2 regions of the Isoptericola sp. 178 genome follow, and region 1 is predicted to be linked to the other one. Evidence: riboswitches for the same ligand, from Rfam matches in the RefSeq annotation. Region 1 holds a riboswitch; the other holds the start of a gene.
The links. Region 1 has a riboswitch for S-adenosylmethionine ahead of Q6349_RS03835 (methylenetetrahydrofolate reductase). Riboswitches for the same ligand answer to the same signal wherever they lie in the genome.
Positions count from the first base shown of each region.

Region 1 (5,315 bases):
CGCGGGGAGTGGATGTCGTAGACGCCGGGGCCGACCCCGCGCGCGTACCCGGCCTCGTGCAGCTCGGGGACGACCTCCATCCGCGACCGGGCCGCCTCGATCGAGGTCACGTCGGCGTCGAGCCCGTCGATCGCGCCGATGATCTCGCCGAACTCCGAGTAGCACAGGTGCGTGTGCACCTGGGTCGACGACGCGGCACCCGCCGTCGCCAGACGGAACGCCCCCACCGACCAGTCGAGGTAGGCCGGCTGGTCGGTCCGCCGCAACGGCAGCAGCTCGCGCAGCGCCGGCTCGTCCACCTGGACGACGGCGGTGCCCGCGGCCTCGAGGTCGGTCACCTCGTCGCGCAGGGCGAGCGCCACCTGGCGGGCGGTGTCGCCGAGCGGCTGGTCGTCGCGGACGAAGGACCAGGCCAGGATCGTCACCGGTCCGGTGAGCATGCCCTTGACCGGGCGCGCGGTGAGCGACTGGGCGTAGCGGGTCCACTCCACCGTCATCGGGGCGGGCCGCGTGACGTCGCCCCACAGGATCGGCGGGCGCACGCACCGCGACCCGTACGACTGCACCCAGCCGAGGTCCGTCGTCGCGAACCCGTCCAGCAGCTCGGCGAAGTACTGGACCATGTCGTTGCGCTCCGGCTCACCGTGCACCAGCACGTCCAGGCCGATGTCCTCCTGGAGCGCGATCACCCGGGCGATCTCGTCCCGCATCGCGGCGCGGTACGCGTCGTCGGCCAGCTCGCCCTTCGCCCACGCCGACCGCGTGCGGCGGATCTCGGCCGTCTGCGGGAACGAACCGATCGTCGTCGTCGGCAGCGGCGGCAGGTCGAGGCTCTCGCGCTGGGCGGCGACGCGTCCCGCGTGATCACCCCGCGCGAAGTCCGTCGCGGACAGCGCGGCGAGCCGCTCCCGGACGGCGGGGACGACGACGCCGGTCGCGGCGGCCCGGTCGGCCAGCGCGGCGCTCGCCTCCTCGAGCTCGGCGCGCACCGCGTCCGGCCCGTCGGTCAGGGCCCGGGCGAGGGTCGTCACCTCGCCGACCTTCTGGTCGGCGAACGCCAGCCAGCGGCGCAGCGCCTCGGTCCGCCCGGCCCGCTCGGCGGACGGGCCGGACCAGGTCTCGTCGTCGACGTCGTGCGGCACGTGCAGCAGGGACGTCGACGTGCCGACGGCCAACGACCGGGCGCCGAGCCCGCGCAACGCCTCGAGCGTGCCCCGTCGCGCAGCGAGGTCGGTGCGCCAGACGTTGTGCCCGTCGACGACACCGGCCACCAGCGTCTTCGTGCCCAGGCCCGGGACCGAGCCGTCGGGAGCGGAGCCCCTCGGCACCGCACCCTGGACCAGGTCGATCGCGATGGCGTCGACGTCCGTCCCGGCCAGCAGCGCGAGCCCGTCCCGGGCCGGCCGGCCGTCGGCGCCCGGGGCGGCCAGCCCGCCGAACGGCGCGGCCACGAGGAGGCGCGGTCGCTCGGGCACGGTGTCCAGCGCGTCGTCCGCCGACGCGGGTGCCAGACCGGTCGCCAGCTCCCGGTAGGCCCGGGCGATCGCGGCGTCGACCCGCTCCGGGTCGGCGTCCACCGAGTCCGTCACCAGCACGGGCTCGTCGAGCTGCACCCACGGGACGCCGACGGCGGCGAGGGCCCGCAGCAGCTCGGCGTACGCCGCGACGACGTCGTCGAGCCGGTCGAGCGGGTGGAACCCGTCGCCCGCGTCGTCGGCCGACTTCGACAGCGCCAGGAAGGTCACGGGTCCCACGAGCACCGGCCGCGTGGTGACCCCGGCCTCCTTCGCCTCGGCGTACTCGCGCACGACCCGGTGGTCGGCGAAGGAGATCGGTGTCGTCTCGCTGATCTCGGGGACCAGGTAGTGGTAGTTCGTGTCGAACCACTTGGTCATCTCCAGCGGGGCGTCCTCGCCGCGTCCGCGGGCGACGGTGAAGTAGCCGTCGAGGTCGAGGGAGCCGTCGTCGGCGTCCAGGAGGTCCCGGAACCGGGCCGGGACGGCGCCGAGCAGGGCGACGACGTCGAGCACCTGGTCGTAGTACGAGAACGAACCCGGGACGGAGCCGTCCTCGGGGTCGAGACCGAGCGCGACGAGCCGCTGCACGGTCTCGCGGCGCAGGGTGCCGGCCGCGACCTCGAGGTCGACGGCGTCCGTGCGGCCGGCCCAGTACGCCTCGACGGCGCGCTTGAGCTCACGGCGGCGGCCGATCCGGGGGTAGCCGAGGATGGTGCCGCCGGGGAACGGGGTGGTGGTCGGAACGGTCATGAGCAGTCCTTTCGCGGGCTCCGGGACGCGTGGTCGGGACGACGGGGCTCCCCGGGACGCGGGTGCGTCCCGGGCAGCGGTCCGTCCCCTCAGAGCGCGGCCGGTGCGGGGGTCGGGATGCTCGGTACCCACGGCCTGCCGGCCAGGTCGGCGTCGTCGACGGGGACGGACGCCGGACCGCCGAGGTGGACACCCTCGAGCAGGTCCAGAGCGGGACGGTGCTTGTTGAACGTGTACACGTGCAGACCGGGCGCGCCGGCGTCGAGCACCCGCTGGGCGAGCTCGGTGCCGTACGCGGTCCCGTAGGCGTACTGCGCCTCCGGGTCCGGCCGGGAGTCCAGCGCGTCCAGCAGGTGCTGGGGCGCACGGACGCCGGTGAGCTCCTCGACGCGACGGAGCCGGCGCGGCTCGGTCGTGGGCAGCAGCCCGGCGAGGATCGGGATCGTCACGCCGGCCGCGCGGGCCTCGGCGACGAAGTCGGTGTAGGAGTCGGCCTGGTAGAAGAACTGGGTGACGGCGAAGGACGCGCCGGCCTGCTGCTTCTCCAGCAGGCGCCGGACCTCCTGGGCACGGGTCGTGCCGGCCTGGACGTTGCCGTCGGGGAACGCGGCCACGGCGATCGTCAGCGGGCGGGCGGCGCCGCGGACGGCGGCAGCCGGGTCGGTGGCGCACCGCCGGGCCTCGACCTCCCGCAGCAGGTGCACGAGCTCGACGGCCGAGTGGACGCCGCCGGCGGGCGGTCGCCAGTCGGGCTGGTCCCGCGGCGGGTCGCCGCGCAGCGCGAGGAAGGATCGCACCCCGGCCTCGAGGAACTCGTCGACGACCTCCGAGACGTTCTCCCGCGAGGCGCCGACGCAGGTCAGGTGCGCGATCGGCAGCACGGGCGTGCCGGCGAGGAGTCGGGAGACGACGTCGCGGGCGGTGTCCCGGTCCCCGCCGCCCGCGCCGTAGGTCACCGACACGAAGTCCGGGCGCGCGGCGACGAGCCGACGGGCGGTCTCCCAGAACTTCGGGGCGGCGTCGGGTCGCCGCGGCGGCATGAGCTCGAAGCTCACCGTCTGGCGGGACGGTTCCGGGCGCGGCGGCGCGGGGAGATGCGGGGATGCCTCGGCGACCATGCGTCACTCCATCGGGCCTGGTGTTGAGCACCTTCGTCCTCGGGAGGCTTCCGTCGGAGAACGGGTTGCTGCGGCGTCGTCGAGCCAGGACTCTCGGCCGCTCTGGATGGCTTGTCGGGGTCCGACCCTACGCGCTGTTCAGCCTGCGGACAAGCGATGTCGCATGATGAGACGTGTTAGGGGGTGAGGACGACCTTGCCCCCGCCACGGCCGCTCTCGACCAGCGCGTGGGCGCGTGCCGCGTCGTCGAGCCGCAGGACCTCGCCGAGCGTCGTGGTGAGCTCGCCCCGCGCGAGGGAGGTGACGTCCTCGGCCAGCTCGTCGGGGTCGCGCCGGGCCCCGGAGCTGAAGGTGATCCCGAGGTCGGAGGCCGCCGGGTCCGCGATGGTGACGATGCGCTCCGTCCCGCCGCGCAGCGTGATCGAGTCGGGCAGGACGCCCGCGCCGGTGGTGTCCAGGACCGCGTCGACGCCCGACGGCGCCAGGTCCCGCACCCGCTCGACGAGGCCCGGCCCGTACGTGGTCGGCGTGGCGCCGAGCGCCGCGACGCGGTCCTGGTTCGCCGGCGAGGCGGTGCCGATCACCGTCGCCCCCCGGCGTCGGGCGAGCTGCACGGCGAGCTCGCCCACCGACCCGGACGCGCCGTGCACGAGCAGGGTCTCGCCGTCGGTCACCCCGAGCACGCGCAGGACCCGGTGCGCGGTCTCCGCCGAGACGGGCACCGTGACGGCACGGGCGGGGTCGAGGCCGTCCGGGACGAGCGCGAACGTGGAGGTCAGGGCCAGCGCGGCGTACCCGCCCGTGTCGGCGAACCCGACGACCCGGTCACCGGGCCGCACGCCCGTCACGTCGTCGCCGACGGCGTCCACGACACCCGCGACCTCCAGCCCCGGCACGGCGGGGAACTCCGGCAGGGGAACACCGGGGATCCGGGCGGCGCGGGTCTTGAGGTCCCAGCCGTTGACGGCCGCGGCCTCGACCCGCACGCGGACCTGGCCGGCGGCCGGTTCCGGTGCCGGGACGTCGGCGAGGTGCAGGACCTCGGGTCCGCCGAGCTCGGTGAACACGATCGCGCGCACGGGTACCTCCTGGGGCTGTGGACCTGCCGGTCCGTCGAGCGTCTCACGTCGGCTCCGGCCGTCCCGGGACGACCCCCGGCTCGCGCGGGGCATAGTGTGGCGCCATGGAACGTGAAGAGCGCCTGGCCGTCTTCCTCGACTACGAGAACCTGGCGCTCGGCGCCCGGGAGCACCTGGGTGGGATGCAGTTCGACTTCGGTCCGATCGCGGACGCCCTGGCCGTGCGCGGCCGGGTGGTCACCCGCCGGGCGTACGCCGACTGGTCCTACTTCGACGAGGACCGCCGCATGCTGACCCGCCACCAGGTCGAGCTCATCGAGATGCCGCAGCGCATGGGGGCGTCGCGCAAGAACGCCGCCGACATCAAGATGGTCGTCGACGCGATCGAGATGGCGTTCGAGCGCGACTACATCACCACGTTCGTCATGTGCACCGGCGACTCGGACTTCTCCCCGCTGGTCACCAAGCTGCGCGAGCTCGACAAGAACGTCATCGGCGTCGGCGTCGAGAAGTCCACGTCCCGCCTGCTGCCGGGGGCCTGCGACGAGTTCCTCTTCTACGACCGCCTCGAGGGCGTCGACGTGCCCGACGAGGCCGAGCAGTCAGCGCGCAAGAAGTCGTCGGGCAGGAAGTCCGGCGCCGCCACGGGGGCGACGGCTCGTGGCGGCCGACGGACCACGACCACGGCCGCCGAGGCCATCGAGGCCCCGGCATCGGCCGCGAAGAGCCGACGCAAGAAGGCCGAGCCGGCGCCCGAACCGGCGCCGCAGGCCACCTTGGCGCCCGAGGTCGACGAGGACGACACCCCCGCCGGCGAACCGCCGAGCATGGAGGTCAAGGTCGCCCAGACG
Region 1 covers NZ_JAUQYN010000001.1:822,071-827,385, reverse strand. Annotated here, with positions in the region: gene metE (5-methyltetrahydropteroyltriglutamate--homocysteine S-methyltransferase) at 1-2,267, opposite strand, end outside; gene Q6349_RS03835 (methylenetetrahydrofolate reductase) at 2,357-3,322, opposite strand; SAM riboswitch class I at 3,391-3,498, opposite strand; gene Q6349_RS03830 (NADP-dependent oxidoreductase) at 3,562-4,464, opposite strand; gene Q6349_RS03825 (NYN domain-containing protein) at 4,569-5,315, shown strand, end outside.

Region 2 (5,315 bases), 270 kb from region 1:
GCCGCGGCCGATCGGCTGGTTCGACGCCGCCGACCCGGACCACAACTTCGCCCAGCAGTGCCAGTACACGCCGTTCACGTCGTGGCTCAACGTGGCCGGGCTGCCCGCGATCACCGTGCCGACGCACTGGACGGCGGACGGGCTGCCCATGGGGGTGCAGATCATCGGCCGTCCCGGCGGCGAGGTCACGCTGCTGGCGCTCGCCGCCCAGCTCGAGGACGTGCTGCGCTGGCCGGAGAGGCATCCGCCCGTCTGGTGAGGCCGGTCAGTCGGGGACGCAGGCGAACGCCTCGTCACCGCCGGGGCCGGCCGTGGCCAGCAGGCCGTCCAGCCCGGACCCCTCGGGCACCGGACGCGGGTCGTCCACGACGACCCACAACCCGTCGACGACGGCGTAGTCGGCCCGCGGCCCGTCGGCGACGAGCGCGGCCACGGCGGCCACGAGCCGCTCGACCTCCTCGCCCGCCGTGCCGGCGCCGACGGACGCGCGGACGGCCCCGGCGCGGTACCCGAGCCGGGTGAGCAACGGGTGCGCGCAGAAGCGTCCGTCGCGCACGCCGATGCCGTGCTCCGCGGACAGGTAGGCGGCGACCTGGCCGGGCTCGTAGCCGGACACCGTGAACGTGACGACGCCGACCGCGTCGGGGGCGTCGGGCCACAGACGGACGACCTCGACGCCGTCGATCGCCTTCAGCCCGTCGACCAGCCGGGCCCGCAGCGCGTCCTCGTGCTCGCGCAGGGCCACGGTGTCGACGGCGGCGAGCGTCTCGCAGGCGGCGGCGAGCGCCACCGCGCCGAGCACGTTGGGCGAGCCGGCCTCGTGGCGGGCCGGGCCGTCGTGCCAGTCGGTCCCGTCCACGCGCACGCTGCGCACCGCGCCGCCGCCGGCGAGGTAGGGCGTGCCGGCGTCCAGCCAGTCGCGGCGGCCGACCAGGGCGCCGGCACCGAACGGCGCGTAGGCCTTGTGGCCGGAGAAGGCGAGGTAGTCGACGCCGGTCGCGGCCAGGGAGAACCGCCGGTGCGGCACGAGCTGGGCGCCGTCCAGCACCACCCGGGCGCCGGCGCCGTGCGCGGCGGCGACGACGTCGGCGACCGGCAGCGTCTCGCCGGTGACGTTGGAGGCCCCGGTGACGGCCAGCAGGGCGTAACCGCGCCCCGCGGCCGCCCCGGCGGCGAGCTCGGCACGGACCGCCTCGAGCGTGGCGGCGACCGTGCCGCGACCGGTGAGGACCGTGGCGTCGGTCGTGCGCTGCCACGGCAGGAGGTTCGCGTGGTGCTCGACGTCGAGGACGAGCACGCGGCCCGGCGTGCCGTCCGCGGCGGGGACGCATCCGGCGAGCAGGTTGAGCGCGTCGGTGGTGTTGCGCACCAGCAGGGTGAGGTCGTCCGGGCGGGCACCGACGAACTCGCCGATGGTGGCGCGGGCGGACTCGTACAGCGTGGTGGAGACCTGCGAGAGGTAGCCGGCGCCCCGGTGCACCGAGGCGTACAGCGGCAGGGCCGCTGTGACGCGGTCGCCGACGGCCTGCAGCGCGGGCGCCGAGGCGGCGACGTCGAGGTTGGCGTACGGCACGCGCCGTCCGTCGACCAGCGGGGCGGGGGTGTCGTGCCCGAGGACGGGCAGCACCGGCGTCAGCGCGTCGACCCGGTCGGCCTGCGGACAGGCGGGGCTCTCGGCGATCGTGGTCATGGCGTCCTCCTCGGTGTCCCGGGGAGCCGTCTCCCCGCGCTTGCCCGACGCCGGTCGGCGCCGTGCCTGGTCGTCACCCGGGGCACCCCGCCGCGAGGGGAGGGTTGCCGGCCAGCGAGCCGGGGCTTGGCGCTGGCGCTCTTGACCTGGTGCCAGGTTCACGGATCCGCGCCGGGGTGTCAACAGATGGTCAGATGGTCTCGCGATGTGGTCGTCTCGCGGTCGAGCAAGCCCGGGGCGCGGCACGGCGTCCACCAAGCGAGACCGACGTCCCGCTTCATGGACGCCGTCGCGTACGATCGTGGAGACCATCCCGAGCGGCCGAGTGACGTGGCACGTCGACGCCGCAGCAACCCCGCGGGACCGTGCCGTCGTCGTCGACCGCGACGAGCGAGCACGGGACCGGGCGCGGGTGCTACCGCCACGACCGATGGGAGGAGTGCCGTGACCGCACCGATCGAACCCCGACCCGCGCAGGGCTACGCCGGCGACCTGACCCCGCAGCAGGCATGGGACCTGCTCGCCGCCGAACCCGGTGCCGTCCTGGTCGACGTCCGCACCGAGGGCGAGTGGCGCACGGTCGGGGTGCCCGACGTCGCCTCGCTGGACAAGGCCACCGTCTTCACGCAGTGGGTCACCGGCGACGGCCGACCCAACCCGGGATTCCTCGCCGAGCTCGAGGCCGCCGGCGTGCCCACCGACCAGCCCGTGGTGTTCCTGTGCCGCTCCGGGCAGCGCTCCATCGGCGCCGCTCGCCTGGCGACGTCGGCGGGCTACGGCCCCGCCTACAACGTGCTCGAGGGTTTCGAGGGGCCGGTGGGCCCGTTCGGCGCCCGCGACCAGGCCGGGTGGAAGGTCCGCGAGCTGCCGCACACCGCCTACGCCGAGCCGACCCGGTGACCCGCACCGAGATCCCCACCGGTCCCGGCCCGAACCCCGAGCCGTACGGCGGCGCCGGCCACGCGCCCCTGCCCCCGACCGCACGTCCCGCCACCCTCGCGGTGCGCGGCGGCCACCGCCGCTCGGACTTCTCCGAGACGTCCGAGGCCCTGTTCCTCACCCAGGGCTACACCTACGACTCCGCCGCCGACGCCGAGGCAGCGTTCGCCGGCGACCACTCCCGGTTCGTGTACTCCCGGTACGGCAACCCGACGGTGCGCACCTTCGAGGAACGCCTGCGCCTCATCGAGGGGGCCGAGGCCTGCTACGCCACCGCCACCGGGATGTCCGCGGTGTTCACCACGCTGGCCGCGCTGGTGCGCAGCGGGTCGCGGATCGTCTCGGCCCGGGCCCTGTTCGGCTCCACGAACGTCATCTACGACGAGATCCTCGCCAAGTGGGACGTGCGGGTCGACCTCGTCGACGGGCACGTGACGTCTCAGTGGGAGGAGGCCCTGGCGACCCCCGCCGACGTCGTCTTCTTCGAGACACCGTCGAACCCCATGCAGGAGCTCGTCGACGTGCGGCGCGTGTGCGAGCTGGCCCACGCCGCGGGTGCCGTCGTCGTGGTCGACAACGTGTTCGCCACCCCGGTCCTGCAGCGGCCGCTCGAGCTGGGCGCCGACATCGTCGTGTACTCGGCGACCAAGCACGTCGACGGCCAGGGCCGGGTGCTCGGCGGGGCGATCCTCGGCCCCCGGGAGTTCCTGTCCGGACCGGTCGAGACGTTCCTGCGGCACACGGGGCCGTCGCTCAGCCCGTTCAACGCCTGGGTGCTGCTCAAGGGGCTGGAGACCCTCGACGTGCGGGTGCGCGCGCAGAACGCGAGCGCGCTGCAGCTCGCCGAGTACCTCGAGTCCGCCGACGGCGTCACCGGCGTGCGCTACCCGTTCCTGGCCTCCCACCCGCAGCACGAGCTGGCGAAGGCCCAGCAGACCGGGGGCGGCACCGTGGTCACGTTCGACCTCGCGGTGCCCGACGACGCCACCCCGGAGCAGGCGAAGCAGCGGACGTTCCGTTTCCTGGACGCGCTGCAGATCGTCGACATCTCGAACAACCTCGGGGACGCCAAGTCCTTGGTCACGCACCCCGCCACGACGACGCACCGGCGGCTCGGCGCCGAGGGACGCGCGGCCGTCGGCATCCACGAGAGCACGGTGCGGCTGTCCGTCGGGCTCGAGGACCCGCTGGACATCGTCGAGGACGTCGCCCAGGCGCTGCGGGCCTGACCCCCCGTTCCGCCGAGCATGCCGTCGCGGCCCGTCCCGGCACCGGGACGGGCCGCGAAGACCTGTTCGCCGTCGCGAGAGCATGGTCGCGGCGGAAGCAGGGCCGGATATGCCAGCTGCGACGCCTGCGACGAGGCCGTGGAGGCCAGCGCCGAGGACCTCGAACGGCTGGTGCTCGGCGTCGCCGCCGGGACTCTGCGCGAGTGGGTGCGCCGGAGCCGGCCGGGCGCCCGCACCGGCGGCCGCCGGCAGCCCTAGCCCCGTCGGGACGGCGACGGCGCGCCATAGGCACCGCGGGACGTCATCCCGGTCGCCCGGATCCTGACGTCTCCACCGGGTGGTCGAGGCGGTGGCCGCCGGACGCGGACGGCGGCCGACGTCACTCCGTCTCGCCCCGGACCATCTCCTCCTCGGCGTCCGGGCGGGTGCTCGCGAACGCGTCGGCCGCACGGCGCAGGGCGACCGCGACCGAGCCCACCACGAGCCCCTCGCCGGGGTCGCTGGAGCGCTCGACCACACCCCGGCGGAAGTCGCGGACCTGCTCGCGCAGCGCGTCGACGAGCTCGTCGCGGTCCTCTCCCCAGGCGTCGGCGCGGAGCACCCCGGCGAGTGAGCGCAGCACTCCGACGAGCGGTTCGCACAGGTCCTCGGGCAGGCGCACCGGTTCGGCGGTGTCCACCAGCAGCGTCACGACGACGTCGACGGACGCCGCGACCGTCTCCAGCTCCTGGGCCCGGGCGTCCTGCCCCTCGGTCCACCGCCGATACCGGCGGACCCGAGGGTGGCGCCCGGCCTTCGCGGCATCACGGCTCTCCCGCACCGACACCCGGGTCTCCTCGAGCACCGGCTGGATCGCGACGCGCCGGCGTTCCCAGTCCTCGGCGTCCACGTCGCTGGACTCCTCCAGCGACTCCGCCAGGTCCTCGACCTGCCCGGCGAGCAGCGCGCTCAACCCGTCCAGCGCGTTCTCCGTGGGGGTCAGCGGCAAGGGCGGCAGCAGCAGGTTCAGCCCGATCCCCACCAGGGCGCCGAGAGCCACCAGTCCCGCGAACGAGCCCACGAACGACAGCGCGTCGGCGTTGCCGAGGATGAGCACGAACAGGGCGGAGTTCGCCACCCAGCTCCCCTGGTCGCCGAAGAACTTCCACCCGGCGCACAGCAGCGCGACGCCGATGACCAGCGCGATCGAGAACGGGCCGACCGGGAGGAACTCTTGGGCCAAGCGGGCGATCCCGGCACCGAGCAGGACGGCGACGGTGACGCGATAGGAGTCCTTGACGGACCGCACCAGCGTGCTCGTCGTCGCGATGATGGCACCGAGCGGCGCGTAGTAGGGGAAGTCCCCCAGCGGGTGCGGCACGTAGATCCCCACGACCCACGCCACCCCGGCCGCGAGCGCGCCGCGCGCCGCGATGGACCAGCGTGGATGGCGCAGCCATGCCCAGTACATCGCCTGG
Region 2 covers NZ_JAUQYN010000001.1:553,057-558,371, forward strand. Annotated here, with positions in the region: gene Q6349_RS02585 (amidase) at 1-259, shown strand, start outside; gene Q6349_RS02590 (aminotransferase class V-fold PLP-dependent enzyme) at 266-1,690, opposite strand; SAM riboswitch class IV at 1,722-1,837, opposite strand; gene Q6349_RS02595 (rhodanese-like domain-containing protein) at 2,135-2,590, shown strand; gene Q6349_RS02600 (O-succinylhomoserine sulfhydrylase) at 2,587-3,858, shown strand; gene Q6349_RS02605 (DUF6226 family protein) at 3,877-4,116, shown strand; gene Q6349_RS02610 (aromatic acid exporter family protein) at 4,238-5,315, opposite strand, start outside.
Region 2: it holds a riboswitch for S-adenosylmethionine, as region 1 does, so the genes downstream of both, Q6349_RS02590 (aminotransferase class V-fold PLP-dependent enzyme) here and Q6349_RS03835 (methylenetetrahydrofolate reductase) in region 1, are expected to answer to the same signal.